Regions from separate parts of the Clostridium saccharobutylicum DSM 13864 genome, predicted to be linked through region 1. Evidence: riboswitches for the same ligand, from Rfam matches in the RefSeq annotation. Region 1 holds a riboswitch; the other holds the start of a gene.
The links. A riboswitch is a leader RNA that binds a small molecule or an ion and turns the genes downstream of it on or off. The one in region 1 is predicted to bind ZMP and ZTP.

Region 1 (5,108 bases):
TAACTGTAATTAATTGTCCACTTTTTTTACTATTTATATATATATAATCTTTGTCAAAAGATAAGCTTCCTTGGTATGGTTTTGAATTATGTGCTGCGTCATATGCAGCTTGAACAGAACTATTTATACTATCCATATTTATGTCTGGATTATATATTTTTAGAATGTTGGTTACTGTTGAATCCACATCTATACCTGCATTACCTTTTGCTTCTTGTAGATTTAATGTAAGGGTGCTGGTTCCATATTTCTGATCCTTAGATTCATATTCATATGAAGTAGTAACATTTATAACAGGAGATAAATTTGTACTTATTGCATCCCATTTTTTGCCTACAGTTATATAATCATCATCAGTTGGCGCTTCATTATTATTCATGGTCCATCCATCCTTAAGTAATTCCTCAATTTTTTGGTCTCTTGAATCTTCAGCATCAAGTTGTCTTTGAGTAAATGATGTTGGTTTAACCTTGGCATTTTCAGGTGTAATTACTTTAAAGTTATCGGAGCTGCTATATTGTGAATTGCTATCATGGAAATCTCTATCATGGGAATGTGATAACTTTCCTATTAAAAATAGAATCACAATTATGAAGCCAAAGGCAAGGCCAATTTTTTTTCCCAGGCTTAATTTCTTTTTTTGCTTACCTAGAGAAGATGAACTTACAGTTTTGGCTTTTGTCATTGAAACATTTTCTGAAGGATTAGCTATACTAAAATCTGCAGTTTCATATCCAGATATTCTGCCTTCAATTTTTGATTTAGAACCTTTACCTCTACCGTTAGCGTTGTCTCTACCTCGACTCATACACTTTCAACCTCACTATCTTCAAATGCTTTTATAGCAAAATTAAAATCATCTATAGATTTAATTTCACCAAATGTATCACCACTAACTTCAGGATAATAATAAGCAATATATTTTTTTTTATTTGAATTTAAAACTATAAAATATTCATTATATTTTATATCTTGAATTATAGCTAGTACTTGATAAGTTTCTATGTTTTTCAATTTGTTGCTTTTTAGTTTAAATGACTTATGATTGAAATGATATACTGTTATTATATCATTGTCACACAGAGCTACATGACCACCTGCACCTGGTTCACACCTATTGCAGCCATCAGTAATGCATTCTTTATTGCAGTTAAAGCACTTACATTTTTGACAATTAACTAATTGTTTTAATATTTCTGCATTTTTAGCACATTTTATTTTATTTTTATCCTCAGAGCATTCCTTAATTGTATCTAAAAAATGAATATATTTTCTCCTATTTAACGTGCTCTTGCTTACAAGACCATCTAATGATTCTATTATATATATTACATCGGAATATAGTTTTTTTACATCAAAATTATACATATAGCTCCCCACATTCTGTTGGATTATATTTATTTAACATTATTCATGAAGAAAATATTTTGCAAAAAATTATTTTTAAATAAATGGTTCTATATTTATAACAAGACATATCGCTTGCTATAAATGTGAAAATATCAGTATCATTTATTTTCGCGTCTCTTATAAGTTTGAATTTCAATGAGAATAAAGCTTATATGAATCCCAGCCGAAATTAGATACATATTTGTTTGTGATATATTAAATTCTCAATGAAAAACCGTATATTTATCAAGATAATTTGCAAATATTTATACTATATTATAATAACATTTCGATAAATAAATTACCATATATGGTTAAAACTTGATATTGATGAGTGACTTGAAATTTAAATTTATGTAATAATTCGCAAAATTAGCTAGAACTTTTTATGAAATATATGTATTATATGGTATTATTAGTTTGACATTTGAAAAATTATTGTAGAATGTTAACTTAAATGTAATATATAAAATTGCTATTGTTTTAGGAGTAACAATAATAACTAGTTTTGCTGTAAGTAGAGTGATTTTAAAGATTAAATTTTTTAGAAAAATATTATGATATTGGAGAGTTGGTTTTATGAAAAAATTAAAAGTACTTTTCTTATTTACAGATATAGGATTTATTATTTATTGGCTAATAACAGCATTACATCTAATTCCAATAAATCTAGCGTTTAAAGATTATAATAATCCTATTCTTGTTGATTGGAATTGGTCGTTTTTCCCTTTAGATATGTTTATATCTTTAACAGGATTCTTAGCTTTGTACTTTTTGAGTAAAAAATCAGAAAAGTGGAAGATGTTTTGCTTATGTTCTTTAATTCTTACTTTTTGTTCTGGATTACAGGCAGTAGCCTTTTGGGCATTAAGAAATGATTTTGATTTGACTTGGTGGGTGTTTAATTTATATCTATTAATATATCCACTTCCGTTTATATATAAATTAATTAATGGGAGGCTTGCATAATGATTTCTAAATATATATATTTAGCTCTTGCTATAATATTTGAGGTGCTTGGAACTACGTCGATGAAATTTTCTGATGGAATGAAAAGTATAGGATTTGTTATAATAATGTTAATTTTTTATATATTAAGTCTTTCAATGCTTTCTATGGCTCTAAAAAATTGGGAAGTTGGAGTAGCATATGCAATTTGGTCTGGATTTGGAATAACATTAATAACAACGATTGGAATAATGTTTTTTAATGAGTCTATTTCTATAAGTAAAGTATTTTTTATTCTACTAATAATAATTGGAGCAATAGGTTTAAATTTAGTTACAACTTCACATTAAGACATAATAAATTAAAGGATGGATTGATTGTAATTCTATTTTACTATGCGATATATACATGTAATTAGAGTTTTAGTGAATACCAAGGCAGCGACTATTTCAATTGGGATGCATGAAGATTTAAATAAAAGATTATAAATGGACCAGATATTATCATCAAATTTTAAAATATTTGACAAATTTATACTAAAATGATATTTTAAAAATATAAGTTATACGACTGACGGAAGTGGAATAAACCACATGAAGTATGACAAATTAATAAGCCGACCGTCTGGGCAAAAGTCCAGATAGTGGGCTTTTTGTTGTTTAAAAAGGAGTGTAACAATTATTATGAAGGAATTAAAATTAAAGTATGGCTGTAATCCAAATCAAAAACCATCTAGGATTTTTGCACAGGAGGGGGAACTTCCTATAAAAATAATTAACGGAAATCCTGGCTATATTAATTTATTGGATGCATTTAATAGCTGGCAGCTTGTCAAGGAATTAAAAGAAGCTACTGGATTAGCAGCTGCAGCTTCATTTAAACATGTTAGTCCAGCTGGAGTGGCTGTAGGAGTTCAATTAACTGAGGGATTAAAAAAAGTATATTTTGCTCCAGATACAGAATTATCTGATATTGCTACTGCGTATATAAGAGCAAGAGGTGCAGATAGAATGTCATCTTATGGAGATTTTGTGGCCTTATCTGATGAATGTGATGAGCAGACAGCAAAATTTTTATCATGTGAAGTTTCAGATGGAATAATAGCACCATCATATTCTAAAAGTGCACTAGAGATATTAAAAAATAAGCGTAGAGGCAATTATTTGATAATAGAAATTGATATAAATTATATTCCTAAGGAGATAGAAACAAGACAGATTTATGGGATAACTTTTGAACAAAAACGAAATGATGTTAAAATATCAGAAGATATATTAACCAATTTGCCAACGAAAAATAAAACATTACCTGATAATGCTAAAAGAGATTTGATTATATCTTTAATCACATTAAAATATACCCAATCTAATTCTGTATGTTACGTGAAAGATGGACAAGTAATTGGTATTGGGGCAGGACAGCAATCTAGAATTCATTGTACAAAGCTTGCAGGAAATAAAGCTGATACATGGTTTTTAAGACAAAATCCCAAGGTTATAAACCTTCCTTTTAAACAAGAAATAAGAAGAGTTGATAGAGATAATGCAATAGATGTATATATATCAGATGACTATATTGATATATTATCTGATGGATTATGGGAAGATATTTTTACTGAAAAACCAGTTCCATTAAGTAGGGAAGAAAAGAAAGAATGGTTGAAAAACTTGAATAATGTATCTTTAGGATCAGATGCATTTTTCCCATTTGGTGATAATATAGAACGAGCAAAAAAAAGTGGAGTAGCTTATATAGCCCAAACAGGAGGGTCAATAAGAGACGATAATGTTATAGAAACATGTAATAAATATAATATAGCTATGGTATTTACAAAAACACGTCTATTTCATCATTAAAATAATAATGAAAAGCAAAATTAACAGGTCTTACTGAATCTCAAGTTAATATTATCAGAAAATCAATAATTAACTAGGTAAGAGTTAAGGGATATCGTAAAAGGTATCCTTTTTCGATAAAAAAGGGTTATATATTTTTCTATAATTATTATAGAATGCAATAAATAATTTTAAGAAATAGTATCTTTATCAATTAAGGAGATGAAGATACTATTTTTCTGTAATTATTTGAATTTATTTATTTAAGAACATGCTAATATATTCAATTTAGCAGATTCTACAACATGTCCATCAATAGCTTTTAGAAAATCATTCATAAAATAACCTTCACTTAAATCTAATTTTTGGTCAAGACCATATACTTTTAATGTATATTCATGATCTTTATCTGGAGGAGTTGGTCCAATATATCTAGTTGTTATATTAGGATTTGTTTCACCTACGAAAGAAGAAGCAAAACTGTTTTGACCTTGTACAATATTTAAACTATTATCGCTGCTTATATTTTCTGGAATAATATCAATTGTAGAAGGAATGTTGCAAGCTAACCAGTGTATCCAAGTAAATCCGCATACTGGAATGGCATCATGATCTAAAAAAGTAATGGCTATAGACTTAACTTCACTTGATACATCATATAATTCAATAGGAAAAGATACGCAAGGATTACCTTTATATTGGTATTCAACTTGAGCAAGTTTTGAGTATTTAGTTGGTAAATAACCAAATTCTGTTTTTACATTAATTTTCATAAGATTTACAATCCTCTCTTTATAGATATTTTATGCAATGCATATTTCTTGTGAGACAAGGGGATAAATTCTCCTAATAAGTGAGTCTATTAGCTTAAGAATTAGATTTATTTCTGATTTCGGTAGGTTACTGCATGAGAGTATTATACAGTTGTGATTTTAA
Region 2 (5,108 bases), 2.5 Mb from region 1:
ATGGAATGTTCTGCTTATAACTTCTAATTGTTGTTCTTTTGACAGTCTGCTGAAGTTAACAGCATATCCTGAAACTCTAATTGTTAATGTTGGATACTTATCTGGATTTTCCATAGCATCAATTAATGTTTGTCTATTAAGAACATTAACATTTAAATGATGAGCTCCTTGTACAAAATATCCATCTAAAATTGAAACTAAATTATCAATCTTTTGTTTTTCATCTTTTCCAAGTGCATCTGGAACTATTGAGAATGTATTAGAAACACCATCCTGACATATTCCGTTATATGGTATCTTAGCCACTGAATTAAGAGATGCTAATGCTCCATTCTTATCTCTTCCATGCATTGGATTAGCTCCTGGTGCTAACGGTTCACCTTTCTTTCTACCATCTGGAGTTGTCCCTGTTTTTTTACCATACATAACATTAGATGTAATAGTAAGTGCTGATAATGTGTGTTTAGCATCTCTATATAATGGATGCTTCTTAAGTTCATTAGAGAATTTAGTAACTAACTCTACTCCTAAATCATCTGCTCTATCATCATCATTTCCGTACTTAGGGAATTCACCCTCTACTTCAAAATCTACAGCTATGCCCTCTTCATTTCTAATTGGTTTAACTTTAGCATACTTAATTGCTGATAATGAATCTATAGCAACTGAAAGTCCAGCAATACCAAACGCCATCAATCTTTCTACTGCTGTATCATGTAATGCCATTTGACTCGCTTCATAAGCATATTTATCATGCATACAGTGAATGATATTCATTGTATCTACATATATTTTAGCAACATATTCTAATACCTTATTGTAGTTTGATTTAACTTTATTAAAATCAAGGATTTCTTCATCTGTAAGTTTTTCAATTCCTGGAACTACTTTAATACCTTTTAATTCATCTACTCCACCATTTATAGCATATAAAAGTGATTTTGCAACATTAGCTCTAGCTCCAAAAAATTGCATTTGTTTACCGACTTTCATAGCAGATACACAGCAAGCTATAGCATAATCATCTCCATAAATTGGTCTCATGACTTCATCGCTTTCATATTGAATAGCATCTGTCTTTATTGAAATTTCTGCACAATATTTCTTGAAGTTTTCTGGTAATCTATCTGACCATAAAACTGTAAGGTTTGGTTCTGCACTTGTTCCTAAATTTATTAAAGTATGAAGATATCTATATGAGTTCTTTGTTACAAGTGGTTTACCATTGATGCCCATTCCTCCGATTGATTCAGTTACCCAAGTTGGATCTCCACCAAATAATTCATTATACTCTGGAGTTCTTAGATGTCTAACTAATCTTAATTTTATTATAAGTTGGTCAACTAATTCTTGAGCTTCTTTTTCAGTTATTAATCCAGCTTCTAGATCTCTTTCAATATATATGTCTAGGAAAGTAGATGTTCTTCCAAATGATGTTGCAGCTCCATTATTTTCTTTAATACCCGCTAAATATCCAAAGTATAAAGCTTGTACAGCTTCTTTTGCGTTGCCTGCTGGTTTTGAAATATCTATACCATATCTAGATGCCATTGATTTTACGGCTCCTAATGCTCTTATTTGTTCACTAACTTCTTCTCTTTTTCTTACTAATTCATCAAGCATATCACCATGTAAACTATCAAGATCTTTTTTCTTTTCTTCTATTAAATAATCAATACCATAAAGAGCAACTCTTCTATAGTCACCTATTATTCTTCCTCTACCATATGCATCTGGTAATCCTGTTAAAAGTCCTGCACTTCTTGCAGCTCTTATTTCCTTTGTATATGCATCAAATACCCCTTCATTATGAGTCTTTCTATATTGTGAAAAATGTTTTTCAATATCTCCATCCAATTTATATCCATATTCCTCTAACGAACTCTTAACCATTCTCATTCCACCAAATGGATTTACAATTCTTTTAAGTGGAGCATCGGTTTGAAGACCAACTATTACTTCATTATCTTTATCTATGTATCCTGCTTCATAATTATCAATTCCTGATACTCTATCAGTTGCTACATCAATAATTCCTTTTCTAACTTCCTCAACAATTAGTGCATATGCTTTTTCCCATACTCTATCCGTTTTTTCTGTTGTAGACTCCAAGAAACTAGAATCCCCTTCATATAATTTATAATTCTTTTGTATGAAGTTTCTTACATCAACTCCTTCTTTCCAAGTTCCATCACTAAATCCTTCCCATTGCTTAAACATCGTATTTCCTCCTTAAAATTCTTTTTGAATTTATTTTCTTAATTGTACCTAATATATAAAAAAAGCCGACTGTCTGGGCTTTTCTGCCCAGACGGTCGGCTTTTAATAGTCATACTTCATGTGGTAACTCCACTTCCGTCAGTCATATGACTAATTTCTTATAATTATAATAATACCAAAACAATTAACTTGTCAATAAAATAATATTATAACAAATATACAAATTTTAATTTTCTTAAATATAACTTTCTATTATATATGATAAATTTCGGATTATATTTATATTAACTAAAACTTTGGTATATAATATTGATATTAATCTTATAATTTTTATTTTATTATTGACTTTGTTTACTTTTTTATCTAACTAACACAAAATTGACATAAATTAATGGTATAATTACCTAAAATATTTTACTACACATCCAAAGGAGAACTAAAATGAACAAAAAATCTAAAAAATTTATATTTTCTTTTTTAGCATTACTATTAGTTTTATTTATAATATATAGTGTGCTTTCTCATTATAATTTCTTCCAAAACAACCTAACTATTATTAACGATAAAATTTATTCTAGATCGTTACCTACAAACACTTTCAAGAGTACATATACATCCAAAATTAATTTTAATGATATGCCTGTAACAAACGTTAATGACATAACTTTAAATATTTTAGATAAAAAAAATATAAAAAATGTACCTATGTTGCTCAAAGCTCAAAGATATTATATCCCAGTTAGCTTTATATGTAATAAACTTAATTATCAAGTGCAAAACTCTGATGATTCTATAATTTTAAAAAATACAGAACATGAAATTTCTCTAACTGAGACTTCATATACTAAAGATGATAATACTAATTCTTTACGTGGTAATTTATTAAAGAAAGATAATGAATACTTTATATCAATTTCTGATATAGAGCAACTTTTCGATCTTATTGCCGTTTTTGATTTTGATAATAAAACTATAAGTTTACTACCTAATAACATACAAACACCTGAAGAATCATCTGTTGCATATACACAAAAAATAGCTATGATTAGATTTGAAGACTTCACCTGTGGAGACTCTAATTTTGTGGACAAGAATCAAACAAGAGTAAAGTGCATGGTTAATTTACTTTATTCGCAAGGCATAAAATTCCATGTAGCTTGGATTCCTAGATTTAAAGCTCCTACAGATAATATTGATAATGACATGTTATCAAATGATAACATAACAAATGTTGCCTTTATAGACTTGTTAGATTATATGGTAAATAAAGGTGGTGAAATAGGACTTCATGGCTATACTCATCAATCTGGTAATGATAGAAGTGCCGTAGGTGAAGAACTATCTAAAGATGTTAATAATACAGAAGAAGAAACTAGATCTGTAATTGAAAATGGTATCGACACTGCAAGTGCTTTAAATATTCCTATAACATTCTACGAAAGTCCACACTACAGAGATACTGAACTTCAGAAAACTATAATAAGTCAATATTTCCAATTTGTTTTCGAACCATTTGATAATAATAAAAGAAATATTTATAAAACAAAGACTAATAATTTATTTGTACCAACACCATTAGGCTTCATACAAGATCCTAATGATAACTGTATAGTTGATGGCCTTAATACAAATAATCCTGACGTATTGCATAGCTTTTTCTATCATCCATCTATTGAAGTTAGTTTCATAAACTTCAATACAGACAACAACACTTTAAATGTTCAATATGATGAAAATTCTCCATTACAAAAAATGGTTAAAGCTATTAAAGATAATGGATATACTACAGTTCATATTGATGAACTTATAAAAAAATAAAGTACTATTCCTTCAATCATAGGTATTGCTAAACATTAAAGTTTAGCGATATCTTACCGAAATTAGCCACATATTTGTTCCATAGGACTAAGAAAATTTCGCTGGGAATATCTAAATGTTAGATTGTACCCACTTCAATTTGCTCCAAATATAAAATTTGGACAAATTAAAGTGTGACAACCTAACATTAAGATATTCCAACAGCTTATTTTCAATGCCTATTTCACAAACATGTGGCTAATTTCTTTGTTTGTATATTCATCCATAAAAATTCATAGTATTAATAATTAATTCTTAATATATTGAAAGCTTATAACCCAATTCATTAATCAAAGTAGATTGTTATTTTATTATAATAAATTAGACCTATGTGGTAACCACCGAAAGAAATGGTATTAAGTATATTTCAAAGTATAAATCTAATTAGTAATTTACTTATCTATATGTCTATTATATTTCTTTTCATTGCAATAACTTTAAGTATTTCGTATATAGATATCAAATATAAATTTATATCATGTATTAAATATATATAAGCCAAAATGAAGCCTCTGCATTTTGTTTGTATAACTAGAGATTAGGCACATTCAGAACAAAGAAATGTTACACATATATGTTTCGCAGGCATTGGAAAATGAATTGTTGGAGTTACTAAATGAGAGGTTGTTCACTTATTGATTGTCTAAAGCTTGCCTTTGGAGCAATCTGTAAGTGATGCAACCTCTCATTTAGTAACTCCCAATGAAATTTTCCTAGTCCTGCGAAACATATATGTGTAACATTTCGGTTGGTATCACGAAACTTTACTATTTCGCAATACCTGTAATTTGTGACACTTTTAATTATTTAGCTCCATATTGTTTATAGTAATCATCAATTCTGCTTTTTATTTCATCGTTAATAAGTACAGTTCCGTTAATTTCTTTATTATATAAGTACTCTATAACTTCAGCCATAGTTACTATAGCACAAGTCTTGAATCCAAATTTTTCTCTTATTTCAACTAATGCTGATTGTTCTCCTTGTCCTCTTTCCATTCTATCAACTGATATTATAAGACCCTTAACATC

Region 2: linked by a shared signal. The riboswitch ahead of pflB (formate C-acetyltransferase) and the one ahead of CLSA_RS17265 (phosphoribosylaminoimidazolecarboxamide formyltransferase) in region 1 are both predicted to bind ZMP and ZTP.

Annotation. Positions count from the first base shown of each region.
Region 1 covers NC_022571.1:3,942,846-3,947,953, reverse strand. The annotation lists gene CLSA_RS17285 (hypothetical protein) at 1-808, opposite strand, end outside; gene CLSA_RS17280 (hypothetical protein) at 805-1,368, opposite strand; gene CLSA_RS17275 (DUF5360 family protein) at 1,969-2,358, shown strand; gene CLSA_RS17270 (DMT family transporter) at 2,358-2,687, shown strand; ZMP/ZTP riboswitch at 2,894-2,974, shown strand; gene CLSA_RS17265 (phosphoribosylaminoimidazolecarboxamide formyltransferase) at 3,021-4,193, shown strand; gene CLSA_RS17260 (YbhB/YbcL family Raf kinase inhibitor-like protein) at 4,436-4,945, opposite strand.
Region 2 covers NC_022571.1:1,416,145-1,421,252, reverse strand. The annotation lists gene pflB (formate C-acetyltransferase) at 1-2,220, opposite strand, end outside; ZMP/ZTP riboswitch at 2,299-2,376, opposite strand; gene CLSA_RS06105 (DUF2334 domain-containing protein) at 2,662-4,038, shown strand; gene pyrE (orotate phosphoribosyltransferase) at 4,881-5,108, opposite strand, start outside.